2 regions of the Kitasatospora sp. NPDC036993 genome follow, and region 2 is predicted to be linked to the other one. Evidence: riboswitches for the same ligand, from Rfam matches in the RefSeq annotation. Region 2 holds a riboswitch; the other holds the start of a gene.
The links. A riboswitch is a leader RNA that binds a small molecule or an ion and turns the genes downstream of it on or off. The one in region 2 is predicted to bind glycine.
Positions count from the first base shown of each region.

Region 1 (15,735 bases), on a different contig from region 2:
GGCCACCCGGTCGACCGGCAGCACCTGGATGGTGACGTTCCGCAGTTCGCCGACCTCAAGTAGGCGTTCCAGCTGCCGCTTCATGACGCCTTCACTGCCGACGAGCGCTCGGAACGCGGCCTCGTAGATGACGAAACCGAAGAACACGGTGGGCGAGCGACGCAGCTTCTCCTGCCTCTCCATGCGACTGGCCACCCGAGCCTCGACGGTCTCGTCGTCCAGCGGCGGGTACGAGTGGCTGATCAGCTCTCTGGCGTACTCCTCGGTCTGAAGCAGCCCGGGGATGAACAAGGCTTCGTATGAGTGGATCGCGATGGCCTCGACCTCGGCGTCCGCATAGCCCCTCGAATAGGACGCGAACTTCTCCGGTGCCAGGAAGTTGGTCGCCCCCACCAGTAGGCCCTTCGCGTCGCACAGTTCGTCGGCCGCCTGAAGCAACTTGAGCGACGGCCTTCTCCTCCCCGCCTCCATCGACCGCACGCTCTCGATGTCGTAGTGGGATTCCGCGGCCAACTGCTCCCGGGTCACGCCCGCGAGGGTGCGCCACCGCTTGAGCTGATCGCCGCAGTACTTCCACGACATCGGGTTTTCCTTCGGCAGGCTCACGGCCTTGCGCCCCTCCCTGCCCTGGTCGCAGGGCGGTTCAAGCTCTCGCTGTACAAATGGCGTTACTGCTGAGGCTATGCCCGGCTGTCGACCCTTGAAGGGTGAAATGGCCGAACTCAGCCCTCACGAGTGAAGCCCCCGTACACCCCCCAAGGACTCTGATGCTCACTCAGCCCGTCGACCTCGTCGAGTGGATGTTCCCCCGCCTCCCCCGCAGCGCCGGCCGCGCCCGCGTCCGCTTCATCCGGCAGGTCTTCGAGTGGGAGGTGCCGATCGACTCCGCCGAGACCGGCCTGATCCTCCTCAGCGAACTCGTCACCAACGCCTGCCGTCACGCCCGTTCCCAGCGTGACCGGATGATCGGCGTGCGCGTCGTCCTCCCCACCGACTCCCTTCTCCGGATCGAGGTCTCCGACGGGAGCACCGACCTCCCGAGGATCCGCCGCACCACCCCCGACGACGAGTCCGGCCGTGGCCTCGAACTCGTCGCCGCCCTCGCCACCTCCTGGGGCGCCCACCTCCGGGGCGAGGGCTACGCCGGCAAGACCGTCTGGTGCGAACTCGCCCTCCCCACCCCGGCCAACCCCCACGACTGACCCCGCCGCCCCACACCGCCACCCCACCCCGCGCGCGAGAAGTCGACCCCGCCGACTTCTCGCGCCGGGCCCCGCCGGGTGGGGCGGTCACGTGGGCCTGACGGTGAACCCGGGCCTACGGGTGGTAGAGGGCCCGGGCCCGCGCGAGGTCGACCGGCCCGCCCTCTCCGAGGTGCAGGAAGTACTCCACCTGCCACGCCTGGGTGCCGTGGGCCTGGCGACTGGTGGTGGTCACCCAGGGCGGGTAGACGCGGAACGCCCGCTTCCCGCCGGTGCGGTTCCGGGACACGATGCCGCGCTCGCACAGCACGTCCCGCGGGAACACGAACTGGCCGACGCGGTCGCCGTCGCGACTGCTGACGACGAAGAGGTCGACCCCGTCGCTCGTGTCGAAGGGCCGGATCGGCCCCTCGTCGGACCGCAGCCAGAAGGTGACGAACTGGCCGGCCTTCGTCGGAGTCGTCTTGGCCACGCGGAACCGCACCGAGAGCCGGTCGAGCGTGAACCCGTGAGCCACGTACTCGGCACTCTCCGGTTCGGGCACGGGCTGTGAGCAGCTGAAGCCGCTCGGGTCGTACACCGATGCCTTCGCCGCCAGCAGGTCGCCGTGAAGTCCCGCCCACGGCCGATTCGTCGACATCCCCGCATCCTGCCACCACCGAATCGCAGGGCTCACCTGCGACCTGCGCGAGAAGTCGACCCCGCAGACTTCTCGCGCATGCGCCCCCGGCCCGCTTCCGCACGCCGGTCGACTCGGATGCGGTGCGGCGCCAGGATGGCAACCGGTTGTGTCCGTCTCATCATCAGGAGGGGCAGCATGGGAGAACACTCGAAGCCGCCGCAGGACCCGAGCCAGGGGACTCCCCCGCCGAACAACGCCGATGGGAAGGTCACCCCGCCGCCGCCGAGCGACGGCAAGCACAAGAAGTGATGCCGAGCGACGACGGGAGCCTGACCGGGTACCGGGCAGGCCTGCACGTGGAGATGGAGCGGCGCGGGGCGTGGCCGGAGGACTCGCCGTGGCTGCGCGAGGCCTTCGGCGCGCTGCCGCGCGACCGGTTCGCGCCGGACCGGTTGTGGAGGTGGGACGGTTGGGCCTACGTGCCGGTCGACCGGGAGGACGACCCGGGAGGGTGGGCCGCCGAGCTGTACTCCGGCGTCGACGCGCCGGCCGTCACCCAGCTCACCGGCGGCCTCCCGTCGTCGTCGCTGTCCGCGCCCTCCGTGGTGTCGGACATGCTGGACAGCCTCAGGGTGGAGCCGGGGCACCGGGTGTGGGACGTCGGCACCGGCCAGGGCTGGTCAGCGGCGCTGGCCGCCTGGCGGGCCGGGCCTGGCCTGGTGGTCACCACCGAGGTGGACGAGCACCTGGCCGCGTTCGCCCGGGCCAGGCTCGCGGACGCCGGACTCGACGTCGAGGCGGGGGCGGGCGACGGCACCGGCGGCGGGTTGCCCGGTGGCGGCCGGGTCGACCGGCTCCACGCCACCTACGCCGTCGAGATCGTCCCGTGGTCCTGGGTGGAGGCGGTGCGCCCGGGTGGACGGATCGTCTACCCCTGGGGACGACTCGGATACGTCGCCCTCACCGTCGCCGACGACGGCGCGGCGCACGGCTGGGTCCACGGCCTGGCCCAGTTCATGGGCGACCGGCACGGTCCGGCCCAGCCGAGCAGTGGGCCCGCCGCGTACGCGCAGGTGCGTGGCGGCGCCGAACCCGAGGCCTGCCGGCCGCTGGACCGAGACCCGGCGGGCCTGGAGGACTGGCACCTCAGGTTCGCGCTGCGCGTCGCCGTCCCGGACGCCGTGCTGTTCACCGACCGGAGCGAGGGCGGGCCGGCCACCGTGGTCCACGACGGAGACCGTTCGTGGGCCGAGATCCGTCAGGACGGGGATGGCGGGCCCTCGTTGTCGCAGGGCGGTCCGCGCCGCATCGGCGACGAACTGGTGGCCGCCTGGTCCCAGTGGGAGGAACTCGGCCGCCCCGAACTCTACGACTACGGCGTCACCGTCACCTCCGACTCCCAGTGGGCGTGGCAGGGCGACCAGGACACCGGCCCGCGCTGGCCGATCGGAGGCCTGAACCCGGGCGCGCGGTGACTGGTCCCGGATCCTCCGGCCGAACGGTGTGGACGGCCGCGCCACCGCCCGCAGCCGAGCCGGCGAAGGCGCGGCCTCGCGGGCGTCATGAGCGGCCGGCCCCGCCTCGGCCCCGTCCGCAAGACCGACTGACGCCGCGCGAGAAGTCGGCCCGGCCGACTTCTCGCACCGGCGGTCGGCTGCGCGTCGGGGCGGAGCAACCGGCTGAGTCAGGGGGTGAGCACGAGGCCGGCCCGTCCGCCGGCCCTGGTCAGGAGAGCGAGAAGCCCAGCTTGTTCACCACCGGGGTCATCGGCACGTACATCACCTGCGAGTAGCAGGTCGTCGTGTGCGCCGTCGAACCGGCCGGGCAGCCGACCTCGGACCGGGCGGCCACGATCACGCCGCGGGCCTCCATGTCGCCGTTCGCGCCGGACGGGTTCGCCACGGCCGGGCCGCCGCTGTCGCCCTTCGCGGCGATCGCCCGCCGGTCGCCGCCCTTCGACTCCACGACGTCCACCGGCTTGATCTTCGTGCCCGCGTCGTTCGTCGTCTCCACGTCGACCCTCTTGATCTGCACGTCGCACTTCCACCCCGACTGGGCGCCGCTGAGGCAGACGAGGTCCCCGACGTTGTTCCGCCCGATCCCGTAGGTGTGCCGGGACGAGCCGCCGCCGTCCGACCAGGGGCCGTCGTAGAACCGGCCGCCGCCGTTGCCGTTGACCGCGATCGTGCCGACGTCCAGGCCGTCGCCGGTCGCGGACAGGTCGCCGATGTAGCTGCCGGTGCCGTTGTAGTACCGGCCGCCGCCGCAGTGCGCGGCGGTCAGCACCACCTTCGCGCCGCCCTTCCAGCCGCTGAACGCCGTCGAGCAGAACGACGCCTTCGCGGTGTTCACCTCGGCGCCCGCGTAGTACGGCGCGCCGTCGGAGTGCCGGCTGCCGGACAGCGCCACCGGCGTTCCCTCTACGCCGGCCGTCACCGGCATTCCGGCGATCTCGGCGGCCCGTGAGGAGTACGCCTGCTGGGTCGTGTCGCCGCCGGTCAGCCGCGCCGCCTTCGCCTGCGCGTACGTGATCGTGATGGCGGCGCCGTCCTCCTGCGGGCCGATCGACGTCCACGCGTCGCGGGCGACGGCGGCGGTGAACCGGTCGATCGCGGCGCGCATCTCCGCGCGGGAGTGCGGGCTCCGGTGGACGTCGACGGTGTAGCCGGGGCCGGCGTTCGCGTCGAGCAGGGCCCTGACCCTGGCCGGGGCCTCGCCCTTCCAGTAGATGTCGGCGTGCTGGTTCGACGCGTCGATCACGGTCCCGGCGTAGCCGGCCGCCGCCGGGTCCCCGGACTCCACCCAGTCCTGCACCGGGTCCGTCATGTGGTGGAGCAGCTGCTGGGCCTGCGGGTCACGGAGCACCGGCAGGCTGACGGACGGGATCGGCCCGTCGCGCACGACGTCGGCGGCGACCAGGGCGGAGGCGACCACGGTGGTCAGGGCCAGGGGCAGCACGAGACGGGAGCGGCGCATGAGCGGGTCCTTTCGGTGAGCCGATGGGCCGACACTCAGCGTAGGGACCAATGGACGATCCGCTACGACCGGAAGCCGCTCATCGGGCCACCAGTCGTTGTGCGCGAGAGACAACGCGCCCCCGGGCGGGGCTGGACAACGCCCCGGAGACCGGTGGGGCGCCTGTGCCCCGACTACCGCTCCGGGGTGGCCGCGTGAGAAGTCGGACCGGCCGACTTCTCACGCCGGCCAGTCGGTACCATCGACCCGTGAACCTGTACTGGCACGTCGTGCTGCCACCGCTCAGCGCCTGATCGGGCGCGCGCTCCGGTGGCTTGATCCCCTGCGACCCCGGCTCGGCCCGATGAGGGCCGCCGAGGGCTGATGGCGTGCGCCCGTTCTCGAAACCCCCTCTGACGGTCTTCGACGACGGAAGTTCACGACTGTGCCGAATCGTTTGTCCTCACCTGCCCGCTCCCTGTCCGCGACTCCCCGGCGCGCCCGTCCGCGCGGCGGCGCGGTGCCGATCCTGATCGCCGCCGTGCTCTGGGGCACCACCGGGACGGCCGGTTCGCTGGCGCCCGGGGGCGCCCCGGCGGCCGGGATCGGGGCCGCAGGGCTGGTGCTCGGCGGGCTGCTGCTGTTCCTCACCGACCGATCGGCCCCGGCGCTGCCCCGGGCCTGCGGGCCGCGCGAGCGGTGGCTGCTCGCGGCCGGCGCGGTCGCGGTGGCCGGGTACCCGCTGACCTTCTACCCGGCGGTGAGCCGGACCGGGGTGGCGGTGGCCACCGTGATCGCGCTCGGCAGCGCGCCGGTGTTCACCGGGCTGCTCGGGTGGCTCGCCCGGCAGGGGCGGCCCGGCGGGCGGTGGGCCGGGGCCACGGCGCTCGCCGTGCTCGGCTGCGTGCTCCTGGTGCTGGGCCCCGAACTCGCCGGTGGCGGTGGGGCGGTGGACCCGCTGGGCGTGCTGCTGGCGGCGCTCTCCGGGCTCTCGTACGCCGTGTACTCGCTGATCGGCGGACGGCTGATCTCGCACGGGCACCCCTCGGGCGGGGTGATGGGGGCGATGTTCGGCGGCGGTGCGCTGATCGTCCTGCCGGTGCTGCTCGCCGGTGACCTGGGGTGGCTGGCCTCGGCGCGCGGGGCGGGAGTCGTCCTGCACCTCGCGGTGATCACCACCTTCCTCGCGTACTGGCTGTTCGGCCGAGGCCTGCGGCACACCACCGCCCAGACGGCCACCACGCTGACCCTCGCCGAGCCCGCCGTCGCGGCGGTCCTCGGCGTGGCCGCCCTCGGCGAGCGCCTGCCCGCCGTCTCCTGGTGCGGACTCGCCGTCCTGGCCGGGGGATTGGCCTTCCTCGCCCTCCCCGGAAAGCGGTAGTCGCACAGCCCGCACGGGACGTCGGCCGGGCCGACGTCCCGTGCGGGGGTGATCGGTTGGCTCGCTGCTGCGGCTACTTGACGAAGACGCTGGAGCCGAACTCCTGGGTCGTCTGCTCACCGGGAGGGACCACCGCGATCACGTGGCCGGTGCAGTTCCGGCCGTCGTACACGAGGGCGTACCCATCGCTCTGGTTCCGCGGGACGAGCGGGTAGACGGGAGCGCTGTAACAGCCGCTCGGGTGCTCGATGACCATGTCGGGGGAGATGTAGAGCGCCCCGTCGGCCGCGAAGGCCGCGTTGGGCCGGGCCGGTCAGAGGCCGAAGTGGGCGGCGATGCCGGCCAGGACGCAGTCGAGGCCGGTCTCGAACTGCCAGTCGGGGTCGTCCTTGCGGGTGGCCTCCTGGAGGTAGCGCTGGTAGCCGGGGTAGCGGCCGGTGCCCATCAGCCAGCTCATCCGGGGGGCGAGGCCGGCCCTGGTCTGGTCGCCGTCGGACCAGCCGCGCTCGCGGCGCAGGGCGTCCAGGGTGACCTCGGCGGTGACCGAGCCGTGGACGTAGCCGGTGACGGTGCGGAACACCGCCATCGTGGTGTCGGCGTCCAGGCCGTGGCCCGCCAGGGCGGCGAAGGCGCGCTCGGGGACGGCGAGCTGGTGGGGGCTGAGGGCGAACGGGGTGGCCGCCCGGACGGTCCACGGGTGGGCCAGGTGCATGGCGCGCAGGTGGACGGCCAGGGCGCGCATGGCGTCCCGCCAGCCCTCCGCGGGGGCGTCCAGCGGGAGTTGGCCGTACACGAAGTCGACCATCAGCTCGATGAGTTCGTCCTTGCCGGAGACGTACCGGTAGGCGGCCATCGGGGCGACGCCGAGGGCGGTGGCCAGCCGGCGCATGGTGACGGCGTCCAGGCCCTCGGCGTCGGCGATGGCGACCGCGGCCTCGGCGATCCGGTGCGGGGTCAGGGTGGTGCGCGGCGCGGGGGCCGGGCGCTCCAGGCGCTCCCAGAGCGAGACCTGGGGTTTGTCGCTGGCGCCACTGGGGGCCTGCTGGGCGGGCATCGGGCGGGCTCCTTCCGGCCGGGGACGCTCTCACCGTAGCACTCACGGTGTACGGCGTATCGGCAGTGGACGGCGTACGCGTCGCTGTGTACGTTGTATCCACGACGGATACGTCGTACACAGCAGTCATCCCGGAGGGGGATCCCCATGTCCACGGAGCAGAAGCCCGCGGAGCAGAGCGCGGAGCAGGGCCTGAAGGTCGCCGTCCTCGTCGGCAGCACCCGAGAGGGCCGCTTCGGCCCGGTCGTCACCGACTGGCTGCTCGGCCACCTCGAAGCCCACGGCGGTCTGACCGCCGACCGGATCGACCTGGTGGAGACCCCGCTGCCCACCACCTTCCCGTCCTTCGGCGGTGAACTGCCGCCGGGCGACGCCGAGTTGCTGGCCGCCGTGTCGCCCCGGCTGGAGGCGGCCGACGCCTTCGTGATCGTCACGCCCGAGTACAACCACAGCTTCCCGGCCCCGCTCAAGAACGCCATCGACTGGCACAACCGGCAGTGGCACGGCAAGCCGGTCGGCTTCGTCTCGTACGGCGGCCTGTCCGGGGGCCTGCGGGCGGTCGAGCAGCTCCGGGTGGTGATGGCCGAGCTGAACGCCGCCACGATCCGCAACACGGTCAGCTTCCACGGCGCCGCGCAGTGCTTCGACGCCGACGGAAGGGCGACCGACCCGGCCGCGGACGCCGCCGCGAAGACCATGCTCGACCAGCTCACCTGGTGGGCCCGGGCGCTGCGGGACGCCCGGCAGGCCCGCCCGTTCGCGGCCTGAGCCCGGTGGAGGGGGACGGAGGGGGAACGCACATGGCCGCGGAGCCGGTCGAGGACAGGCCCAGGCCGCCGCTGCTCGGCGTGATCGGCCTGATGCTCGGCATCTTCCTGGCGGCCCTCGACGGGCAGATCATCGGCACCGCGCTGCCGACCGTCGTCGGGGACCTCGGCGGACTGGAGCACCTCTCCTGGGCGGTCACCGCCTACCTGCTGACCTCCGCCGCCGCCACCCCGCTCTGGGGCCGGCTCGGCGACCTGTACGGGCGCAAGGGCGCCTACCAGTGGGCGGTGGTGCTCTTCCTGGCCGGCTCGATGCTGTCCGGACTGGCCCAGGACATGGGGGAGTTGATCGCCTTCCGGGCGGTGCAGGGGGTCGGCGCGGGCGGGCTGATGGTCGGCGCCCTCTCGGTGATCGGGGTGCTCGTCCCCGCGTCCGACCGGGGGCGGGTGCAGTCGGTGATCGGCGTGCTGATGCCGATCGCCATCATCGGCGGGCCGCTGCTCGGCGGCCTCCTCACCGACCGGCTCAGCTGGCGCTGGGCGTTCTACGTCAACGTGCCGGTGGGCCTGCTGGCACTGCTCGCGGTCGGCACGGGGGTGCGGCTGCGGACGGAACGGGTGCGGGCGCCCTTCGACTGGGCCGGGGTCGCCCTGCTGACCACCGGCATCACCGCGCTGACCCTGGTGGGCAGCTGGGGCGGCACCGCGTACGCCTGGACCTCCCCGTGGATCCTCGGGACGGCGGCGGTGGCGGTGGCCGCGCTCGGCTGGTTCGCCCGGACCGAGCTGCGCGCCCCCGGGCCGCTGATCCCGCCCGCGCTGTTCCGCAACCGCGACTTCACCGTCGCCCAGGTGCTCGGCTTCCTGGCCGGCGCGCTGATGATCGCCCTGGTCGGCTACCTGCCGCAGTACCTCCAGCTGGCCCGGGGCGCCTCGCCCACCGCCGGCGGCCTGCTCCTGCTGCCGCTGATGCTCGGCATGCTGGGCGCCCAGCTGGTGACGGCCCGGCTGATGGGCCGGCCGGGCGGCGAGCGGCGCTACCCGCTGCTGGGCGGGGGGCTGGCCCTGGCCGGCTCCGCGCTGCTGCTGCTCCTGCGCGCCGACACCCCGACCGCCCTCGCCTCCGCCCTCACCACCGTCGCCGGGGTCGGCCTCGGCCTGGTGCTGCAGAGCACCATGCTGACCTCGATGAGCGCCGTCCCGCCCCGGGACATGGGCGCCGCGATGGGCGTGGTCACCCTGCTGCGCGGCATCGGCGGCTCGCTCGGCATGGCCGCCCTCGGCGCGGTCTACACGGCCCGGCTCACCGGTTCGCTCGCCGCCCGGCTGGGCTCCGACGAGGCGGCCCGGCTCACCGGCGGTGGCGGCCTGACCCCGGCCGCCCTGACCGGGCTGCCCGGCACCGTCCGGGAGGCCGTCGGCACGGCGGTGACGGCGGGCCTGCACGGGGCGGTGGCCGGCGGTGTGCTGCTGGCGGCCGTGGCCACCGCGGTGGCCTGCCTGGCCCGCCCGCGGCGGGAGGAGCCCCTGGAGCCGGCGAAGGCCGCCGCACCCGCGGAGGCGGGCACGGCGCGGTGATCCGGGGAGCGCCCGGGGAGGATCCGGGGCAACGCGACGGCCCCCGGGCGGAGGGGAACTCCGCCCGGGGGCCGTCCGGCCGTCAGGAGGTCCGCGCTCGATCAGGCGGTCGGCACCCGGATCAGGCGATCAGCACTCGATGACGTTCACGGCGAGGCCGCCGCGCGAGGTCTCCTTGTACTTGATCTTCATGTCGGCCCCGGTCTCCTTCATCGTCTTGATCGCCTTGTCCAGCGAGACGTGGTGCCGCCCGTCGCCGCGCAGCGCCATCCGGGCCGCGGTGACGGCCTTCACCGAGGCCATGCCGTTGCGCTCGATGCAGGGGATCTGGACCAGGCCGCCGACCGGGTCGCAGGTGAGGCCGAGGTTGTGCTCGATGCCGATCTCGGCGGCGTTCTCGACCTGCTCGGGGCTGCCGCCGAGGACCTCGGCGAGGCCGCCCGCGGCCATCGAGCAGGCGGAGCCGACCTCGCCCTGGCAGCCGACCTCGGCGCCGGAGATGGAGGCGTTCTCCTTGAACAGCATGCCGATGGCGCCGGCCGCGAGCAGGAAGCGGACGATGCCGTCGTCGTCGGCGCCCGGGATGAAGTTCAGGTAGTAGTGCAGGGTGGCCGGGATGATCCCGGCGGCGCCGTTGGTCGGCGCGGTGACCACCCGGCGGCCGGAGGCGTTCTCCTCGTTGACCGCCATCGCGTAGAGCGTCACCCACTCCATCGCGTTGGCGGGGCCGATCCCCTCGGCGCGCAGCGCCCGGGCCGCGGCCGCCGCCCGGCGGCGGACCTTGAGGCCGCCCGGCAGGATGCCCTCGCGGGTCATGCCGGCCCGCACGCACTCCTGCATCACGGACCAGATCTCCAGCAGCCCGGTGCGGATCTCCTCCTCGCTGCGCCAGGCCTTCTCGTTCTCCAGCATCAGGCCGGAGATCGACAGCCCGGTCTCCCGGCTGAGCCGCAGCAGCTCGTCACCGGTGCGGAAGGGGTACTTCAGCGCGGTGTCGTCGGGCTTGACCCGGTCCGCGCCGATCGCGTCCTCGTCCACCACGAAGCCGCCGCCGACCGAGTAGTAGGTCTTCTCCAGCAGGGCCGAGCCGTCCGCCGCGTACGCCCACAGGGTCATGCCGTTGGCGTGGTACGGAAGCGAGCGGCGGCGGTGCAGGACCAGCTGGCTGTCCGGGTCGAAGTCGATGGTGTGCTCGCCGAGCAGGCTGAGCCGCTTCTCGGCGGTGATCCGCTCGACGTCCTTGTCGGCCCGGTCGACGTCGACGGTACGGGGCGAGTTGCCCTCCAGGCCCAGCAGGACGGCCTTCGGGGTGCCGTGGCCGTGGCCGGTGGCGCCGAGCGAGCCGTACAGCTCGGCGCGGACGGCCGTCACCCCGTCCAGCAGGCCTTCGGAGCGCAGTCGGCGGGCGAACATCCGGGCGGCACGCATCGGACCCACGGTGTGGGAGCTCGACGGGCCGATGCCGATGGAGAAGAGGTCGAAGACGCTGATGGCCACGGGGGACGTCCTTGTCTGGTCTCGTGGAAGGACTTGCAGGCAGGGGAGGCGGACACGGGACGGGGCACCGCACGCACTGTCCAGTGTGCGCGGTGCCCCGGGGTCCGAGGTACGCCGGCGGGGTGAGGCCGATCACCCCTCCCGAACGGTCACCGGAGTGATCAGAGGTTCGGGTACAGCGGGTACTTCGCGGCGAGGGCGGTGACCCGGGCCTTCAGCGCGTCGGCGACGGTCTCGTCGAAGGCGGGCTTGAGCGCCTCGGCGATGATGTCGGCGACCTCGCGGAAGTCCTCGGCCTGGAAGCCGCGGGTGGCCAGCGCCGGGGTGCCGATGCGCAGGCCGGAGGTGACCATCGGCGGACGCGGGTCGTTCGGGATGGCGTTGCGGTTGACGGTGATGCCGACCTCGTGCAGCCGGTCCTCGGCCTGCTGGCCGTCGAGCTCGCTGTTGCGCAGGTCGACCAGGACCAGGTGGACGTCGGTGCCGCCGGACAGCACGGACGCGCCGGCCTCGGCCACGTCGGCCTGGAGCAGGCGCTCGGCGAGGATGCGGGCGCCGTCCAGGGTGCGCTGCTGGCGCTCCTTGAACTCCTCCGAGGCCGCGACCTTGAAGGCGACGGCCTTGCCGGCGATGACGTGCTCCAGCGGGCCGCCCTGCTGGCCGGGGAAGACCGCGGAGTTGATCTTCTTGGCGTACTCGGCCTTGGACAGGATGACGCCGCCGCGCGGGCCGCCCAGGGTCTTGTGGGTGGTGGTGGTGACCACGTCCGCGTAGGGCACCGGGTTGGGGTGCAGCCCGGCGGCCACCAGGCCGGCGAAGTGCGCCATGTCCACCATGAGCAGCGCGCCGACCTCGTCGGCGACCCGGCGGAACGCGGCGAAGTCCAGCTGGCGCGGGTAGGCGGACCAGCCGGCGATGATCAGCTTCGGCTGGTGCTCCTTGGCGAGGCGCTCGACCTCGGCCATGTCGACCTGGCCGGTCTTCTCGTCCACGTGGTACGCGGCCACGTTGTAGAGCTTGCCGGAGAAGTTGATCTTCATGCCGTGGGTCAGGTGACCGCCGTGGGCCAGGGACAGGCCCAGGATGGTGTCGCCCGGCTGGATCAGCGCGAACATCGCGGCGGCGTTGGCCTGCGCGCCGGAGTGCGGCTGGACGTTGGCGTGCTCGGCGCCGAACAGGGCCTTGATGCGGTCGATCGCGATCTGCTCGACCACGTCGACGTGCTCGCAGCCACCGTAGTAGCGGCGGCCGGGGTAGCCCTCCGCGTACTTGTTGGTGAGCACCGAGCCCTGGGCCTCCATGACCGCCACCGGGGCGAAGTTCTCGGAGGCGATCATCTCCAGGGTGGTCTGCTGGCGGTGCAGCTCGGCGTCGACCGCGGCGGCGATCTCCGGGTCGAGGGCGTGCAGGGACTGGTTCAGAACCGTCATGGTGGTGGTCTTCCCGGGAGGAGGAGGGAAAGGGGCCGGGCGGGGCGGCCGCCGCGCGACCGCCCCTGTCAGGGGGCTCAGCCCTGGGGGTTGATGAGCGCGTCGTACTCGTCCGAGCCGAGCAGCGCGTCGGTGGCCTCGACGCGCACCTTGAACAGCCAGGCGGCCCCGAACGGGTCGGCGTTCACGGCGGCCGGGTCGGCGACGACGTCCTCGTTGATCTCGGTGACCTCGCCGGTCACCGGGGAGAACAGGTCGCTGACCGACTTGGTGGACTCCAGCTCGCCGCAGGTCTCACCGGCGGTCACGGTGGAGCCGACCTCGGGCAGCTGCACGTAGACGATGTCACCGAGGGCGGTGGCGGCGTGCTCGGTGATGCCGATGGTCGAGACACCGTCCGCGTCCGCGGCGGTCAGCCACTCGTGCTCCTTGGTGTACTGCAGGTGCTGGGGGTTGCTCATGGCGTCATTCTCCAGGATGGGAAGCGGGCACGGCGAAGCGGGCCGTCACTCGGACGGCTGCGACGTGCGGGTACGGGGGGAAAACGGGCCCGAGGGCCTCAGCGGGCGCGCTTGTAGAACGGCAGCGCCACGACCTGGACCGGCTCGTGCTTGCCGCGCACGTCCACCGCGACGGTGCTGCCGGGGGTGGCGTGGGCGGCGTCGACGTAGGCCATCGCGATCGGCTGCCCCAGGGTCGGGGACGGCGCGCCCGAGGTGATCCGGCCGATCGGCTCGCCCTCGGTGGAGACCACGGTGTACTCGGCGCGCGGCACCCGCTTGCCCTCGGACACCAGGCCGACCAGCACCTTCGGCGGGTTGGTCTCGGCCGCGGCGGCGGCCTGCTCCAGCGCCTTGCGGCCGACGAAGGCGCCCTCGTTGGTGGTCTTGTCGAAGCGCACGACCCGGCCCAGACCGGCGTCGAACGGGGTGAGGTCGGTGGACAGCTCGTGCCCGTACAGCGGCATGCCGGCCTCCAGGCGCAGCGTGTCGCGGCAGGACAGGCCGCACGGGACCAGGCCGCGGCCCTCGCCGGCGGCGGTCAGCGCCTGCCAGACCGGCTCGGCGTCGACCGGGTGGCAGAAGATCTCGAAGCCGTCCTCGCCGGTGTAGCCGGTGCGGGCGAGCAGCACCTCGCGGCCGGCCACCAGGGCCGGGAGGATCGCGTAGTACTTCAGGCCGGGCAGGTCGGCGTCGGTGGTCTCCGCCAGGATGCCGGTGGCCTCGGGGCCCTGGACGGCGATCAGCGCGTAGGTGTCGCGGTCGTCGGTGACGACGGCGTCGAAGCCCTTGGCACGGGCGATCAGCTCGTCGAGGACCAGCTGGGCGTTGGAGGCGTTGGCGACCACCAGGAAGGCGTCCTCGCGCAGGCGGTAGACGATCAGGTCGTCCAGGATGCCGCCGTCCTCGGCACAGATCATGGTGTAGCGGGCGCGCAGCACACCCAGCGCGGAGACGAAGCCGACCAGCGCGTGGTCCAGCATCTCGCCGGCCTGCGGGCCGGTGACGGTGATCTCGCCCATGTGCGAGAGGTCGAACAGGCCGGCCTTGGTGCGGACGGCGAGGTGCTCCTCGCGCTCGCTGCCGTAGCGCAGCGGCATGTCCCAGCCGGCGAAGTCGGTCATGGTCGCGCCGAGGGCGCGGTGCAGCGTGTCGAGCGCGGTCAGGCGGGGGGACGACATGGCCAGGAACTCCTCGGTCGGGGCACTCAGGGGTGCGCGCGCCGGAACGGACCCGCTCGGGGGCCGACCCCGCGCGCGGGCATGCGGCGGCGTGGGTCTCCCCATCTGTCGTCGAACCTGAGAGCTTCACCGCCCACCTGCCCGCAGCCGTTCCAGCGTCGGGCTGGTTCCAGCTTGGGGGACAGCATGGCGGCTTGCACCGTGGGTGGGCGCACGACAGGGCCGGGCGCCGCTTTCCAGATGTGCCTAACCCGTGCGGTAGGGGTGCCTGAGAGATTCCGGGGAGGACTTGCTCCTTCGGCGCCGGCTGTGCCTGATCGGCACTCCGGGCTCTCCCGCGCGGGTTCGAGCGGCCGGTATGGAGTTGTGGGGGCCCGCGGCGCATGCCGTCGGACGCGCACATCATGGCACGTCCGGGACGACGAGGGGAGAGGGGACCCGGTCACATCACCCGGTACCGAACACGAGCCCCAAGGCGATCGGGCCGGGGGCCCTAGACTGCTGCGCGTCGGCGCAGCAGAGGGCGGCCGACCGGCAGAGGGCGGAATCGGCGGCGCATGGGGTACCCGGTGGAGCAGCAGCAGGGGTGGGGCGGACCGGAGGAGGCGCCGTCGGGCGGCTCCTGGCCGGCCAACGAGCTGGAGCAGGTGCTGACCGCGGCCCTGGGAGACCCGGGCGCGACGCCCCGGGTGATCGAGGTGCTGGCCCGTAGCCAGGTGTGGGTGCCGCTGCCGGCCGGGGCCGACCCGCAGGGGCAGTCGCTGGACCTGCCGACCGTCGAGCTGGGCGGCGACCCGTACGTGCCGGTGTTCTCCTCGCAGGAGGTGTTCCTCCAGCAGGCGCCGGGAATGGCCTTCGCGATCGCGCCGGTGTGGGAGTTCGCCCGCGGGCTGCCGCTGGGCCTGGGCATCGCGGTGAACCCGGACGCGGCGGTGGGCATCCCGGTGCCGCCGCAGGGGGTCGCCGAGCTGCGCCGCGGTCCGCGCGAGGACCGCTGGGAGGCCGCCGGCGACGCCGCGGAGCCGACCGGCGGGCGGGTGGCGCTGCGCGAGCCGGTGCCGGGCGAGGACCCGGAGCACTTCCTGGCCGCCTGCCGCGGCGAACTGTCGGCCCTGCCCGGAGTGTTGACCGCGCGCAGGGCGCTGGCCAGCGTCGAGGGCGAGCCGACCGTGATGTTCGTGGGCGTCCAGCTGGACCCGGCGGCGCCGGCCGATCCGGCCGCGGTGAACGACGCGCTCGGCCGAGCGCTGGGAACCGCGCCGCTGCCCGGCGGCGTCCACCTCGTACTGCTCGACCTCGCCGACGACCCGGTGGTCGAGTGGCTGCTCACCCGGGTGATGCCTTTCTACGCGCGGGTGTGAGCGGGGTCCGGATCAAGGCACGTCGCCGTGGCGGTGGCCGGTGCCGCGCCATAGGGTGCGTGCAGACGGCCGACGGGCCGGCGGGTTGAGGGAAAGAGGCGCGGCGAGGTGGGCGCATGAGTGCGGGAGCGGGAGCGGGCGGTGTGCCGGGGCCCTGGGGCCAGGCACCGGCCGGGCACCCGGGAGCTGACCCGGGCGCGCTGGAGC
Region 1 covers NZ_JBVJRP010000006.1:478,032-493,766, forward strand. Annotated here, with positions in the region: gene ACZ7C5_RS16005 (helix-turn-helix domain-containing protein) at 1-606, opposite strand, end outside; gene ACZ7C5_RS16010 (ATP-binding protein) at 768-1,202, shown strand; gene ACZ7C5_RS16015 (MepB family protein) at 1,318-1,842, opposite strand; gene ACZ7C5_RS16020 (methyltransferase domain-containing protein) at 2,133-3,299, shown strand; gene ACZ7C5_RS16025 (chymotrypsin family serine protease) at 3,550-4,800, opposite strand; gene ACZ7C5_RS16030 (DMT family transporter) at 5,225-6,160, shown strand; gene ACZ7C5_RS16035 (hypothetical protein) at 6,234-6,416, opposite strand; gene ACZ7C5_RS16040 (TetR/AcrR family transcriptional regulator) at 6,474-7,214, opposite strand; gene ACZ7C5_RS16045 (NADPH-dependent FMN reductase) at 7,362-7,982, shown strand; gene ACZ7C5_RS16050 (MFS transporter) at 8,015-9,559, shown strand; gene ACZ7C5_RS16055 (L-serine ammonia-lyase) at 9,689-11,056, opposite strand; gene glyA (serine hydroxymethyltransferase) at 11,218-12,486, opposite strand; gene gcvH (glycine cleavage system protein GcvH) at 12,564-12,947, opposite strand; gene gcvT (glycine cleavage system aminomethyltransferase GcvT) at 13,046-14,167, opposite strand; glycine riboswitch at 14,414-14,515, opposite strand; gene ACZ7C5_RS16075 (enhanced serine sensitivity protein SseB C-terminal domain-containing protein) at 14,725-15,528, shown strand; gene ACZ7C5_RS16080 (enhanced serine sensitivity protein SseB C-terminal domain-containing protein) at 15,645-15,735, shown strand, end outside.
Region 1: it holds a riboswitch for glycine, as region 2 does, so the genes downstream of both, gcvT (glycine cleavage system aminomethyltransferase GcvT) here and gcvP (aminomethyl-transferring glycine dehydrogenase) in region 2, are expected to answer to the same signal.

Region 2 (15,735 bases):
GTCGGGTTCTGCGCCCGGCTGGTGACCACCACGGCCCGGGCGCCCTCGGCCAGCGCGGCGGCCAGCGAGTCCGGCAGCGGGCCCTCGTCGTCCAGCCGGAAGGGCGCGTGCCGCAGCCCCATCGCGGGCAGCAGGTCGAGCAGGCTGCCCCAGCCCGGGTCCTCGACGGCCACCGCGTCGCCGGGGCGCAGCCGGGCGTCGAGGATCCGCTCGACGGTGTCCAGCGAGCCTGAGGCGACGACGACCGGTCCGCCGGGCAGGCCGTCGGCCTCGAAGGAGGCGCGGGCCATCGCGAGCAGCCGCGGGTCGACGGCCTCGTGCCCGTAGAGCACCGGATCGGCGTGCGCGGCCTCGGCGGCGGCCGCGATGGCCCGGGTGAGGTCGGGCAGCAGGGCCGGGTCGGGGTTGCCGGTGGAGAGGTCGCGGGCGTGCGGGGGGACGGGGACGCGGATCCGGTCGCGCGGGGCGAGGGCGGGTCTGGGCAGGATGCGGCTGCCCTTGCGGCCCGCGGTCTCGATCACGCCGCGGTCGCGCAGCAGCCGGTAGGCGGCGGCGACGGTGTTGGGGTTGACGCCGAGTTCGGCGGCGAGGTCGCGCAGCGGGGGCAGCGCGGTTCCCGGGGCGAGCAGTCCGCTGCTCACGCCCTGCTCGATGTGGGCCGCGATCTCAGTGGCGCGTCGCCCTTTCAGCGGATAGTCTCCTAGCACAAAGCAAATTATGTACTAGTACATAGAGGATGTCATGTCAGCCAACCCGGAAGGTTCGCCCAGCTACTCCCGCACCCCCGGAACCACACCCACCCGCTACCGGGACCGGGCCACCTGGGAGCAGGAGGCGATCCACGCCATCCTCGACAGCACGTACGTCTGCCACCTCGGCTTCGTCGTCGACGGCGCCCCCGTCGTCCTGCCGACGATCTTCGCCCGGGTCGGCAGCCGGCTCTACCTCCACGGCTCCACCGGCAGCCGCCCGCTGCGCAACGCCTCCGGCGAGCAGGGCATGCCGGTCTGCGTCACGGTCACCCTGGTCGACGCCCTGGTGCTGACCAAGTCCGCGTTCAACCACTCGGTGAACTTCCGCTCGGTGGTCGCCCACGGCACCGCGCACCAGGTCACCGACGCCGGGGAACGGGACGTCGCGCTGGCCGCCCTGGTCGACCACGCGGTGCCCGGCCGGTCCGCCGAGATCCGTCCGGCCGACGCCAAGGAGCTCGCCGCCACCGCCGTCATCCGGCTGGAGCTGGACGAGGTCTCGGCCAAGACCCGCGCCGACGGCGCCGACGACGACCCGGAGGACGCCGGCCTGCCGCACTGGTCCGGCCTGATCCCGGTCACCACCGTGCACGGCGCCCCCGAGCCGCACCCCGGAACCACCGTCCCGCTGCCCGCGCACCTGCGCGGCTACCCCCGCTGACGGGAGGTCCACCCATGCTGATCAGATCCTGGGACCGCGGCGACGAGAACGAGTGGCGCGCCTGGCTGGCCGAGGGCCGCGACTTCGGCCTGCTCGCGGCCAACGGCGGCGCCGGCGAGGGCCCGGTGCTGGTCCCGACGCACTTCCTGCTGGACGCCGAACGCGGCGAGATCCTGCTCCACCTGGCCGCGCCCAACCCGCTGCTGGCCGCCGTCAGGGCCGACCCGCAGGTCACCCTCGCGGTCACCGACGGCTACGCCTTCGCCCCCGGGCACTGGCGCGGCGCGCCGGGCACGCCCACCAGCTACTACGCCTCGGTCCACTTCCACTGCACCGCCGAGGTGGTGGAGTCAGCCACCGGCAAGGCGGAGATCCTCAACCGCCAGCTGGCGCACTTCCAGCCCGAGACGCCTGAGGTCCGGGTGGTGCCCGGTGAGGGCGAGCTGGCCAGGCAGCTGCCCGGGCTGCGCGGGCTCCGGCTGACCGTGAACGAGGTGCGGGCCAAGTTCAAGTACGACGACAAGAAGCCCGCCGAGGCGCAGTACGCGATCGCCGACCGGCTCGCCGAGCGCGCCGACGGACGAGGGCGCGGCCGTGACCAGTACGCCGCCGCCCGCGCCCAGCTGCTCCGCCGTCACCGGCGGCGCACCGCGGGGCCCGGCGCCGCACCGGAGGGCGCCACCGCCCCCTCGGACACCACCCCCCGCACCGACCACCCGCGCGGTGCGGACCGGCGCACCGACCACCCGCGCGCCGCCGACTGACCCGGAGTCACCCGATCGGTCGCCAACTCGGGCAGGTCGGCCGCCGCGCTGCTCGAATGTGAGACGAGCCCTGCCCACTCGGCGTCGGAGCGGGCCCGTCCACCCCCGGGAGCGCGTGTGTCCTCAGTCAACAGCCATCGGGCGACCGGAGAGGCCCACCTCGGCCACGTGGTGTTCATCTCGGCGGCCGCGGCCATGGGCGGCTTCCTGTTCGGCTACGACAGCGCGGTGATCAACGGCGCCGTGACGGGCATCCAGCGGCACTTCGCGGTGGGCAACGGCACCACCGCCTTCGTGGTGGCGATCGCGCTGCTCGGCTCGGCGGCGGGCGCGGTGATCGCGGGCCGGCTCGCCGACCGCCTCGGCCGGGTGCGCACGATGCTGCTGGCCGCCGTGCTGTTCGCGGCCAGCGGCCTCGGTTCGATGTTCCCGCCGAACATCCAGACCCTCGCCACCTGGCGCGTGATCGGCGGCATCGCGATCGGCATCGCCTCGGTGATCGCCCCGACCTACATCGCCGAGGTCGCCCCGACCGCCTACCGCGGCCGGCTCGCCTCCTTCCAGCAGATGGCGATCGTGCTCGGCATCACCGTCTCCCAGCTCGCCAACTGGGCGCTCAACCAGGCCGCCGGCGGCGAGTCCACCAGCCACCTCGGCGGCATCCAGGCCTGGCAGTGGATGCTCGGGGTCGAGACCATCCCGGCCCTGGTGTACGGGCTGATGGCGCTCTCCATCCCGGAGTCGCCGCGCTTCCTGATCGCCGACCACCGCGAGGCGCAGGCCCGCAAGGTGCTGGTCGAGGTCGAGGGCGAGGGCGTGGACCTGGACGCCAGGGTGGCGGAGATCCGCACGGTGCTGGAGTCCTCGCACAAGCCCCGGCTCAAGGACCTGACGGGCGGCCGCTTCGGCCTGCTGCCGATCGTCTGGGTGGGCATCGGCGCCTCGGTGTTCCAGCAGTTCGTCGGCATCAACGTGATCTTCTACTACTCGTCCTTCCTGTGGCAGTCGGTCGGCATCAACGAGTCCGACTCGCTGCTGATCAGCCTCTCCACCTCGATCATCAACGTGATCGGCACGGTGATCGCGATGGTCCTGGTGGACCGGATCGGCCGCAGGCCGCTCGCCCTGGCCGGCTCGGCCGGCATGGCGGCCGCGCTGTCCACCGCCGCCTGGGCGTTCTCCTACCGGCACGGCACCGGCGACACCGCCACCCTGGACAACACCCACGCCACCGTCGCCCTGATCGCCGCGCACGTCTTCGTGCTCTGCTTCGCCTTCTCCTGGGGCGTGGTGGTCTGGGTCCTGCTCGGCGAGATGTTCCCCAACCGGATCCGCGCGCTGGCCCTGTCCGTCGCCGCCTCGGCGCAGTGGATCGCCAACTGGGCGATCACCGTCAGCTTCCCCGACCTCGCCGACTGGAACCTCTCGGCGACGTACGTCATCTACGCGGCCTTCGCGCTGCTCTCCATCCCGTTCGTGGCCTTCTGCATCAAGGAGACCAAGGGCCGGGCGCTGGAGGAGATGGGCTGACCGGGACCGCCCCGCCGACCCCCGCCGCACGCGGCCCGACCCACCGAGAGGAAGCCATGCCTGACCAGGGCGGCTCCCGGCAGAACGTCACCTTCCCGAGCAACGGCCGTACGGCGCACGGCTACCTGGCCCGCCCGCCGCAGGGCGTCGGTCCCGGCCTGGTGGTGGTGCAGGAGTGGTGGGGCCTCACCTCGCACATCGCCGACGTGGCCGACCGCTTCGCCGCCGAGGGCTTCACCGTCCTCGCCCCCGACCTGTTCGGCGGCGCCACCACCCACGACGGCACCGAGGCGGCCCGGTTCAGGCGCGAGCTCCCGGTCGAGCGGGCGGTGGAGGACCTCGCCGGGGCCGTCGACCACCTGCTCGCGCTGGACGGCGTGGTCGGCGACGCGGTCGGGGTGGTCGGCTTCTGCATGGGGGGCGGCTTCGCCCTGCTGCTGGCCGCCAGGGCCGGCGACAAGGTGGCCGCCGTGGTGCCGTTCTACGGCCTGCCGCCCGACCCGGACTTCGACTACCGCGGTCTGACCGCCCACGTGCTCGGCCACTTCGGCGAGCTGGACGGCTCGATCCCGATGGCCGCCGTGGACGAGGCGGCGATCCGGATCGGCGAGGCCACCGACGTCCGTCCGGAGATCCACTTCTACCCGGCCGGGCACGCCTTCATGAACGACGAGAACCTGATCGGCACCCACGACCCGCTCCAGGCCCGGATCGCCTGGCGCCGCACGCTCGCCTTCCTCTGGGGCCACCTCGGCTGACACCCCCGTTCCGGGGTGCCGGTACGAAAACCGTATGGACAGCCGTACGACCCTTCGGCATAGTCACCGGGTGCCGACCACCCCACCCTCCTCCCCCCGCCGTTTCGCCTGGGCGAGCCGCAACTTCCGCATCCAGACCGCCGCCACCGTGATCAGCGGCCTGGGCAACGCCGGAGCCCCCATCGCCACCGCCTTCGCCGTGCTCGGCAACGGCGGCACCACCACCGAGGTCGGCTACGTCACCGCCGCCCGACTGGTGCCCACCGTGCTGCTCATGGTGGTCGGCGGCACCCTCGCCGACCGGCTGCCGCGCCACCTGATCATGGTCGCCGCCAACGTGTTCAGCGGCGTCTCCCAGGCCGTCCTGGCCGCCCTGGTGCTGACCGGGGACGTCCGGTTCTGGCAGATGATGGTGCTCTCCGCGGCCGGCGGGGCCGGCTACGCCCTGTACTCGCCCGCCTCCGGCGGCATGATCATGCAGGCCGTCCCCAAGGAGCACGCCGCCCGCGCCTTCGCGGTCTTCCGGATGGGCCTCAACGCCTCCCAGATCGGCGGCGCGGCCCTCGGCGGCGCGCTCACCGCCGCCGTCGGCCCCGGCTGGGTGCTCGCCCTGGACGCCCTCTGCTTCCTGGCCGCCGCCGCGCTCCGCTACTTCCTGGAGCCGGAGAAGGGCCCGGTGCCCTCCGGCGGCGGCATGCTGCGCGATCTGCGCGAGGGCTGGCGGGAGTTCGCCTCCCGCCGCTGGCTCTGGGTGATCGTGCTCCAGTTCTCCGTCCTGGTCGCCTGCATCAACGCGGTCGAGTCGGTGTACGGTCCGACCGCCGCCAAGGAGCGGCTCGGCGGCGCGGGCGCCTGGGGCCTGGCGATGTCCGCCTACGGCGTCGGGCTGGTGGCCACCGGCGTGCTGATGACCCGCTGGCGGCCCCGCCGGATCCTGCTGGTCGGCAACTGGGGGGTCTTCCTGTTCGGCGTGCCCGCCCTCGCCCTCGCCGCCGAGGTGCCGCTGCCGCTGCTGGTCGTCGCGATGTTCCTGTCCGGCGTCGGCGTCACCGTCTTCGGCGTCAACTGGATGGTCGCGCTCCAGCAGGAGATACCCGAGGAGATGTTCTCCCGGGTCAGCGCCTACGACGAACTCGGCTCCTACTCGCTGGCCCCGGTCGGCACCGCGCTGGCCGGGCCCGCCGCGGTGGCGCTCGGCCTGTCCGGCGCGCTCTGGGCGTGCGCCGTCATCTGCCTGGTGCTCAGCGCGGTCGTCCTGCTGGAACCGCAGGTGCGCCGGTTGAGCCGGCGGAGCACGACCGACGCACCGGTGTCCGTCAGCGAGCCCGCGCCCGCGCCGTGAGCCCCTGTGCGCCCCGCGTGCGCCCACCCCTCATGAGCAACCGGAGGTGCGCGCGGGTCGTCCGAACAGTCAGGAAACACCACTGTCTCTGGGGGCCACCGGTGCCGAAGCCACTGCTGTTCCTGGACGTCGACGGCGTCCTGAACCCGGTCTGCCCGCATCCGGACGCCGGGTTCGACGCCCACACCATGTTCGGCTACACCGTCCTGCTCTCCGCCCGGCACGGCGCCTGGCTGCGCGAACTCGCCCGCACGTACGACCTGGTGTGGGCGACCACCTGGGAGACCCACGCGAACACCCACATCGCCCCGGCGATCGGCCTGGACCCGCTCCCCGTGGTCACCTTCACCGGCTACGCCCCCCAGCCGGGCGACCCGCGCGTCCCGCTGATGGAGCTCTTCTCCGCCGCAAAGTGGGCCCCGCTGCTGCGCTACGCCGAGGGGCGCCCGTTCGCCTGGGTGGACGACGTCATCCCACCGCGGCTGGTCCGCCGCTCCCAGTGGCGCCGGGACCGCCTGCTGCTGCCCGTCGACCCCGGTCAGGGCCTGGAGCGCCGGCACGTCGACCGGCTGCTCGCCCGCCCGCCGCGCGGCCAGGCGCTGTCGGTCAAGGGGTCGGCAGCCAGCTGACGTGCCCGGCCAGCAGGGCGTACCCGACGAAGGCCACCGTGTCGATCAGCGCGTGCGCCACCACCAGCGGCATCACCCGCCCCCAACGCCGGTACAGCAGGCAGAACACCACGCCCATCACCATGTTGCCGACCAGCCCGCCGACCCCCTGGTACAGGTGGTACGAGCCGCGCAGCACCGAACTCGCCGCCACCGCCACCGGCCAGGACCACCCCAGCTGCCGCACCCGGCGCAGCAGGTAGCCGAGGACGAGGACCTCCTCCAGGACGGCGTTCTGCCAGGCCGACAGCAGCAGCACCGGCACCCGCCACCACACGTCCGGCAGCCCGGACGGCGCCACCGTCAGGTTGTACCCGGCCGCCTGCGAGGCCAGGTAGAGCGCCAGCCCCGACCCGCCGATGGCGGCCGCGACGGCGGCGCCCCGGCCCAGGTCGCGCAGCTTCTGCCCGAGGTCGAAGCCCAGCACCCGCAGCGCCACGCCCTCGCGCACCAGCAGGTAGCCGACCAGCACCACCGGCATCAGCCCGCGCCCGATGTAGTACAGCTGCCACACCAGGTCCAGCCAGGGCCGCCCCGGCGCCCGCGAGCCGTTCAGCGTGGCGACCTGCTGGCCGAGCTTGAGCGGTTCGGTGAGCGAGCCGGTGAAGCTGATCAGCGCACTGATCCCGCTCGCCCCGAGGGAGAGGCCCAGGACGATCAGCAGCTCCGCGCCGAGCAGCCGACGGGTGGGCTTCGCGGTCTCCGGCGCGGTCGGGACGGTGGTCACGGGGGCTCCAGCGGACGGGCGGTCGCTCCGGCCGTCGGCCGACCGCCGGAGCGATCATCCTGACACAGCCGCCGCAGCGCCCCGGCGGGGAGGTCTCAGCCCACCGGCCAGGTGTGCACCGGCTCGCCGCCGCGCATGTGCTCGGCGTAGCGCCTGGTCATCGCCGCGAGCGCGGCCGGCCGGTCCATCCCGTACTGCTCGCGCAGCCGGTGGAAGGTCGCGGCCTGCCAGGTCGCGCCGTTGGTGCGGCGCAGGCAGCGCTGCTCGATGATGCCCAGGTAGCGGTCCCGGTCCGCGGGCTCCACACCCCACTCGTCGAGGCCCTGGTGGGCCATCGGCAGCAGCTCGTTCAGCACCAGGTCGACGGCGGACACCGTCTGCAGCCCGCCGCCGCGGCCGGCCCGCCCCTGGCGGGGCCACTGGAACACCGCGTCGATGCCGTACCGGGCGCCCTGCCGGAAGTTCTCGTCGGCCCGCTCGAACGGCAGCCGGGTCCAGACCGGCCTGGGCTGCTCGGCGAGCACCCGCACCAGCCCGTAGTAGAAGGCGGCGTTGGCCAGGGTGTCGGCCACCGTCGGCCCGGCCGGCAGGGCCCGGTTCTCCACCCGCAGGTGCGCGATCCCGCCCGCGACGTCGTACACCGGGCGGTTCCAGCGGTAGATGGTGCCGTTGTGCAGCCTCATCTCGGCGAGCCTGGGCGCACCGCCCGAGGACAGCACCTTCATCGGGTCCTCGTCGTCGCAGATCGGCAGCAGCGCGGGGAAGTACCGCAGGTTCTCCTCGAACAGGTCGTACGCCGAGTCCACCCAGCGCTCGCCGAACCAGGTGATCGGGCGCACCCCCTGCGCCTTGAGCTCCGCCGTACGGGTGTCACAGGCCTGCTGGAAGAGCACCGGACGGGTCTCCCGCCACAGCTCCCGCCCGAACAGGAACGGCGAGTTGGCGCCGAGCGCGAGCTGCGGCCCGCAGAGCGCCTGGGCCGCGTTCCACACCGAGGAGAACCGCTCCGGGGTCACCTGGAGGTGCAGCTGGAGCGAGGTCGCGGCGGCCTCGGCCACCATGGTGATCGACTCCAGCTGGAGGTGCTCGACCCCCTCGATGTCCAGCGCGATGTCCTCCCCGCGAGCGGCCAGGATCTGGTCGCTGAGCAGGCTGTACCGCTGGTTGTGGCTCATCGCGTCCAGCCCGGTGTGGGCGTGTTCCAGGGTCGGCAGGATTCCCACCATGACGATCCTGGCGCCCGCCTCGGCCGCCCGCCGGTCGGCGTAGCGCAGCCCGGTGTCGATCTCCTCGCGCAGTTCCTCGAAGACGTGTCCGCAGAGCCGGTGCGGGGTGATGTTGACCTCGATGTTGAACTTGCCCAGCTCGGTCTGGAAGTCGCTGGAGCCGATCGCGCTCAGCACCTGGGCGTTGTTCATGGCCGGCAGGCCCTGCTCGTCGGCCAGGTTGAGCTCGATCTCCAGGCCCATCACCGCCCGCGGCCGGTCGAAGCGGTCCTCCCCGAGCATCCGTCCGAGCGCTTCGAGGCAGGTCTGGAGCTTGCGCCGGTACAGCTGCCGGTCCGCCAGTTCCGCCCGAGTCGCCACGACCTTCTCGCCCACGGTCCCCTCCTCCAGAGCCACCCCGTCGAGCACCCGGTCGACCGACCGTGCAAGCATGATGCCCACCCCGAAGATCGATACCCGAATGCGCCTACTGGCTTGCATTGCAAGGCATCTGACGGAGAATCAGTAGAACTGTGGACTTGCCCGACGCCACTGCCTGTGATAAACAGGTCACCCTGCGCATCTGTTCGAATCTCGCCAGCCCCCGGCCGGTCCGCCTTTGCCCCGAAGCTCCGGAACCCCGGAGCCTCGTCGACGGCGGCGACCGCGCCGGCACCGCGATCCTGCACAACCGGACACGGCCAGGCCCGTCACCGTGGACGCGTCGCCGCGCCATGCCGGTATGCCGCACTCGCACGCCGATCTCGCTTGGAGAGGCGGACCCCGCCATGACCCTGCAAACCCCCCAGCCCCCACCGAGCGCCCTGCGCGCCGTCCTGGGCGCGCTCGACTCGGAGACCGCACTGCGCCAGCCCGCCGCCGCAGCACTGCTCCGTCCGAACGGCCCCCTACTCCCCGCCCACCCGCTCGCGGTGTACGTCCTGAACGGCCCGCGCCCGGAGCTCCCGGCCGCCCGCCGCACCGGCTGGCGCTTCCTGATCAAGGACGGCACCGAGGTCGCCGCCGCCGCCGAGGTGGTGCAGAGCGCCGAGGGTCACACCTTCTCCCACTTCACCGCCGGCCCCTACCTCGACTCGACGGTCCGCGCCCTGCGCGAGGCCTGGCAGCTCGCCCAGGGCTCCAGGACCCGCCGGCAGCCCCGGCTGCTGACCTTCCCCGGCCAGTACGCCACGGCGCTCTGGCTGCACAGCCCCGACACCGATCCGACCGCCGACCTGCTGATCCCGCTGGCCCCGGCCCCACTCGGCGTCACCGCGCACCGCGCCTGCCCGGCCGCCGAACTGCTGCCGCTGCTCGCCCGCGCCCCGCTCGCCAGGCCGCTGCTGCTCGGCTCCTCCTGACCCGGCGACCCCACCGGCCGCCGGGCCCACCCGCCCGGCGGCCCTCAGCCGTGCCCGCGCGCCCGCCCCCGCGTTCCTCACCCGAACGGCACCCACCTGGACGAGCCATCCGCCATGGCCCCAACGGGCCATGTCCCGACTGACCCACTGGTGCGCCATTTCCCCGCTGTCCCACCTGAACGGGTGATCTATGCCCGGGAGTTGTGGCGCATGTCACGAAATCCCTGCGCGCGGGTCCGCAGATGCCGACACTGGGAACCAGCGTGGAAGGACCCCCTGTCCTACCCACTTGAGCGCCGGTCCACACTTGGCCGGCGTGCGGACAGGATCCGACTACCGCGGCGGCTCCGGACGGCCCGACCTCCGGCGTCCGCATCACGGGGAGGATCGCGAAGCGAAGCGAGGGTACGCGTATGTGCCAGCACCGTCCTGAGTGCCCGTCGGCCGAGTCGGAGGACCGTGAGGCGGCCGCGTCGGTGGCCCGCCACCCGGAGCAGGGCTGGAGCCTGCTCTGCAACGGCGTCGTCCTCTTCGAGGACACCGGAGAACTGCTGCCCGACGGCCGGGTGATCGCCCCGCGCCGCCCCGTCGCCCACGCGGCCTGACCACCCGGTCGGACCGTACGGCGGGGGCAGCCGCCGACGAACGAGCGCAACGGGCAGGGCCCCGGCGGAAACTCCGCCGGGGCCCTGCCGGTCCGAGCAGGACCTCCTCGGGTCCGGTCCGGTCAGACGCCGTACTCGTCCATGGGCGGGCAGGAGCAGACCAGGTTGCGGTCGCCGTACGCGCCGTCGATCCGGCTCACCGGCGGCCAGTACTTGTCCGCCGGGTTCACGCCCGCCGGGAAGACCGCCTCCTGCCGCGAGTAGCCGTGCGCCCAGTCACCGGCCAGCGTGGCGGCGGTGTGCGGGGCGTTGCGCAGCGGGTTGTCCTCGGCCGGCCACTCGCCCGAGCCGACCTTGTCGACCTCGGCCCGGATGGTGATCATCGCGTCGCAGAACCGGTCGATCTCGTGCAGGTCCTCGGACTCGGTCGGCTCGATCATCAGCGTGCCGGCCACCGGGAACGACATCGTCGGCGCGTGGAAGCCGTAGTCGATCAGGCGCTTGGCGATGTCGTCCACCGTCACGCCCGTCTCCTTGGTCAGCGGGCGCAGGTCGATGATGCACTCGTGCGCGACCAGGCCGCCGGGGCCGGTGTAGAGCACCGGGAAGTGCGGCGCCAGGCGCTTGGCGATGTAGTTGGCGTTCAGCACCGCGACCTGGGTCGCGTGCTTGAGGCCCTCGCCGCCCATCAGCCGGACGTACGCCCAGGAGATCGGCAGGATGGCCGCCGAGCCCCACGGCGCGGCCGAGATCGGGCCCACGCCGGTGGCCGGGCCCGCCTCCGCCTGGAGCGGGTGGTTCGGCAGGTACGGCGCCAGGTGGGCGCGCACCGCGACCGGGCCGACGCCCGGGCCGCCGCCGCCGTGCGGAATGCAGAAGGTCTTGTGCAGGTTCAGGTGCGAGACGTCCGCGCCGAACTTGCCCGGCTTGGCGAGGCCGACCAGGGCGTTCAGGTTGGCGCCGTCCACGTACACCTGGCCGCCGGCCTCGTGCACCAGGGCGCAGATGTCGGTGATCTGGGTCTCGTACACGCCGTGGGTGGACGGGTAGGTGACCATCAGCACGGCGAGGCTGTCGCGGTGCTGCTCGATCTTGGCCTTCAGGTCCTCGACGTCCACGTCGCCGTCGACCAGGGTCTTCACCACGACCACGCGCATGCCGGCCATCACCGCGGAGGCCGCGTTGGTGCCGTGCGCCGAGGACGGGATCAGGCAGACGTCACGCTGGGTGTCGCCGTTGGCGTGGTGGTAGGCGCGCACGGCCAGCAGGCCGGCCAGCTCGCCCTGGGAGCCCGCGTTCGGCTGGATCGAGACGGCGTCGTAGCCGGTCACCTCGACCAGCTGCTGCTCCAGCTGGCGGATCAGGGTCAGGAAGCCCTGGGCCTGGTCGATCGGCGCGAAGGGGTGCAGCTGGCCGAACTCCGGCCAGGTCACCGCCTCCATCTCGGTGGTCGCGTTGAGCTTCATGGTGCAGGAGCCCAGCGGGATCATGCCGCGGTCCAGCGCGTAGTCCCTGTCCGACAGGCGGCGCAGGTAGCGCAGCATGGCGGTCTCCGAGCGGTGACTGTGGAAGACCGGGTGGGTCAGGTACTCGTCCTCGCGCAGCAGCGCGGCGGGCAGCGCCCCGGCGGCCTCGGCGATCTCGACGGCGGGGACGCCGAACGCGGCCCAGACGCCGGCCAGGTGCTCGCGGGTGGTGGTCTCGTCGGTGGAGACGGAGATCCGGTCCGCGCCGTCCTGGTGGACGTTGATGCCGTTGGCGCGGGCGGTGGCGGCGATCTCGGCGGCGCGGCCCGGGACGACGGCGGTGACGGTGTCGAAGAACTCGCCGTGCAGCAGCTCCACGCCGCCGGCCCGCAGGCCCTCGGCGAGAGCGGCGGCGTAGCGGTGGGTGCGGCGGGCGATGTCGGCCAGGCCGTCCGGGCCGTGGTAGACGGCGTACATGGAAGCCATCACGGCGAGCAGCACCTGGGCGGTGCAGATGTTGCTGGTGGCCTTCTCGCGGCGGATGTGCTGCTCGCGGGTCTGCAGCGCCAGGCGGTAGGCGCGGTTGCCGTCGGCGTCGACGGAGACGCCGACCAGGCGGCCCGGCAGCGAGCGGGCGTACTCGGCGCGCACCGACAGGTAGCCGGCGTGCGGGCCGCCGAAGCCCATCGGCACGCCGAAGCGCTGCGAGGTGCCGCAGGCGATGTCGGCGCCCAGCGCACCCGGGGACTTGAGCAGGGTCAGCGCGAGCAGGTCGGCGGCGACGGCGACGATCGCGCCCAGGCCGTGCGCCTGCTCGATCACCGGGGCGAGGTCGCGGACCACACCCGTGGCGCCGGGGTACTGGAGCAGCACGCCGAAGACGCCGCGCTCGGCGATCTCGGCCGGGATGCCCTCGGACAGGTCCGCGACGACGACCTCGACACCGGTCGGCACGGCGCGGGTGTTGATCACCGCGGCGGTCTGCGGCAGGGTCTCGGCGTCGACCAGGAAGACGCCGCCCTTGACCTTGGTGACGCGGCGGGCCAGCGCCATCGCCTCGGCGGCCGCGGTGCCCTCGTCCAGCAGCGAGGAGCCGGAGGTCGGCAGGCCGGTCAGGTCGGAGACCAGGGTCTGGAAGTTGAGCAGCGCCTCCAGGCGGCCCTGCGAGATCTCCGGCTGGTACGGGGTGTACGCGGTGTACCAGGCCGGGTTCTCCATGACGTTGCGCAGGATCACCGGCGGGGTGAAGGTGCCGTAGTAACCCAGGCCGATCATCGGCTGGAGCACCTGGTTGTGGCCGGCCAGCTCGCGCAGCTCGGCGAGGACCTGAGCCTCGCTCCGGCCCGCGGGCAGGTCGAGGGCGGTGATGGAGCGGATCGCCTCGGGCACCGCGGTGGCGGCGAGCTCGTCCAGCGAGCCGTAGCCGACGGACGCCAGCATCTTCTCCTGCGCGGCGGCGTCGGGGCCGATGTGGCGGTTCTCGAAGGGGCTGGCCAGCTCAAGCTCGGTGAGGGTCGAGGCGCCGGTGGGGCGTCCCGCGTTCGGCTGGGCGTTCATGGTGGTCGAGGCCTCCTGGTCACGGACCGGCGGGGGTGCGCACGCCGGCCGGCCTTCGCCGCTGCGGACAGCGGCTCAGCCTGGGCGGGCGACCCGAAAGGCCTCCCCCTCTGTCATCGGGACCTGAGAGCTTCACCCGCACGGTGCGCTGTGGGCGCCCCGTCGGCTTGCACCGTCGGTGAGGGTGGTGATCGTCGGCTCCCATGCCGACGGTCCTGCCCTGCTTTCCAGAGTGACCTACCCCACACGGTACGGATGCCTGAGAGATTCCGGGGAGGAGTTGCTCCTTCGGCGCTCCGACCAGCGGTTTTCGCGGTCGGAGACTCTCCCGAGCGGGCTCTGCGGTCGCCGCCCAGGGTACCAGCGGGAGACCTCCCGATCACGGGTGCGTCAGGTCGCTTGAGATCTACGCGCGTCCCCCGGACGGTCCAGCGCGCAGCCCGTCCGGCGCACCCCGGTCGCGCCCGTCCGATTCATGGCTTTTGGTGTGAAGTGGCGGACGGAACGGGTGCTCCGGCCGCCTTCCTGCGGGAGTTCCGCAGGCTCAGCGCACTGGAGGCATGAGTGCAGACCGACATCGACCCCCGGGACCTCATCGGTCACAAGGCCGTCGACCGCAACGGAGACAAGATCGGCACGGTCGACGAGGTCTACCTGGACGACGCGACCGGACGGCCCGAGTGGGCCGCGGTCCGGACCGGCATCTTCGGCCGGGACGCCTTCGTCCCGCTGACCACGAGCGAGTTCGCCGGCGACGAACTCCGGGTGCCGTACGACAAGTCACTGGTGAAGGAGTCGCCGGACTTCGGCGTCGGCCAGCACCTGTCGCCCGCGCAGGAGCTCCAGCTCTACCGCTACTACGGGCTCGACACACCGGCGGACGGCCGCCCGAACGGCGAGAACGGGAGCCGCCCCAAGCAGCCCGACCTGGAGTTCGGCACCACCGCGGCCGCCGCCACGACGGCCGCGGCGGCCCCGGCCAAGTCGCTCACCTTCCACACCGCCGAGCGCTCGCCAGAACCCGCCCCGGCCAAGCCGGCCGTCATCCCGTTCGCGTCCACCGCCGCGGACACCGCCAGGACCGCCCCGGAGGACGACATGCGGACCCTCAGCACCCCCGAGGCCACCACCTCCACCACACCTGGCGCACCTGCCGCGCCCACCGCGGAACCGAAACCCCAGTCGCAGCCCGCTCCCACCCCCGCCCCGACGGCGGCAGCCACGACCACCACGAACGTCACGAGCACCGGCCCCGCCTCGACCGCCCTCAGCGGCCCGGTCGAGATCACCTGCCGCGAGGAGCGACTGGAGATCACCACCGACTGGCGCACCCTGGGCACCGCGAAGCTGCGCAAGTACGTGACGACCGAACAGGTCGAGCGCCGCGTACCGGTGGTCCGCGAGCGCGTCCGGGTCGAACGGATGCCGGTCAGCGACGCCGAGCGCGCCACCCTCACCGAGAAGGACATCGCCGAGGCCGTCGAGGAGGTCACCCTCCGTGAGGAACACCCGGTGGTCCGCAAGTTCCTCGCCCCCATCGAGCGGGTCCGCCTGGTCGTCGAGCGCTACACGACCGAGGAGGTGATCCGGGACGAACTCCGCCGCGAGCAGGTCGAGGTCCACGACACCACCACCCCCGCCTCTGCCTCCCCGCCCCCCGACGCCGTGTCCCGCAGCACCCCGTCCCCCGACTCACCCCGCCCGGCCTCACTGCGGCCACTCGTCTGACCGCACCCGCGCGCGACAAGGGCCCCGGACAACCGTCCGGGGCCCTTGTCGCGTACCCGACCCTTCGGCTTTGCCAAGTCTTAACCAGTCGATATTTGACACTCTGAAGTATCCACTGCAAAGTTACTTCAGTTCATTCACTATGTACGGGAGGAAGCAACCGTGAGTGAGGCACCACAGCCCACCACCGCGGCCGAGAAGCAGAGCAGCGCCCGGGTCCTGCCGGCCCTCATCCTGGCGATGCTGTCGTTCAGCGTGGTGCAGACCGCGGTCGTCCCGATCCTGCCCTCGCTGGCCAAGGAACTGGACGTCTCGGCGTCCAGCATCACCTGGCTGATGACCGCCAACCTGCTCTCCGCAGCCGTGCTGACTCCCCTGCTGGGCCGCTTCGGCGACCTCCGGGGCCGCAAGCCGATGCTGCTGATCTCGCTGGCCGGCCTGGTCGCCGGTTCGGCCCTGGCGGTCAGCACCCACTCCTTCACCTGGCTGGTCGTCGCCCGTGTCCTCCAGGGCGCCGGCGGTGGCGTCCTGCCGCTGGCGATCAGCATCGTCCGTGACGAGCTGCCCAAGCAGAAGGTGACCGGCGGCGTCGCCGCCATCAGCGCCTCGAT
Region 2 covers NZ_JBVJRP010000023.1:13,139-28,873, reverse strand. Annotated here, with positions in the region: gene ACZ7C5_RS34050 (aminotransferase class I/II-fold pyridoxal phosphate-dependent enzyme) at 1-707, opposite strand, end outside; gene ACZ7C5_RS34045 (pyridoxamine 5'-phosphate oxidase family protein) at 742-1,413, shown strand; gene ACZ7C5_RS34040 (FMN-binding negative transcriptional regulator) at 1,428-2,177, shown strand; gene ACZ7C5_RS34035 (sugar porter family MFS transporter) at 2,295-3,707, shown strand; gene ACZ7C5_RS34030 (dienelactone hydrolase family protein) at 3,764-4,465, shown strand; gene ACZ7C5_RS34025 (MFS transporter) at 4,536-5,807, shown strand; gene ACZ7C5_RS34020 (HAD domain-containing protein) at 5,909-6,436, shown strand; gene ACZ7C5_RS34015 (CPBP family intramembrane glutamic endopeptidase) at 6,414-7,202, opposite strand; gene ACZ7C5_RS34010 (glutamate-cysteine ligase family protein) at 7,298-8,803, opposite strand; gene ACZ7C5_RS34005 (hypothetical protein) at 9,196-9,768, shown strand; gene ACZ7C5_RS34000 (DUF5999 family protein) at 10,182-10,373, shown strand; gene gcvP (aminomethyl-transferring glycine dehydrogenase) at 10,496-13,396, opposite strand; glycine riboswitch at 13,500-13,632, opposite strand; glycine riboswitch at 13,634-13,737, opposite strand; gene ACZ7C5_RS33990 (PRC and DUF2382 domain-containing protein) at 13,961-15,124, shown strand; gene ACZ7C5_RS33985 (MFS transporter) at 15,287-15,735, shown strand, end outside.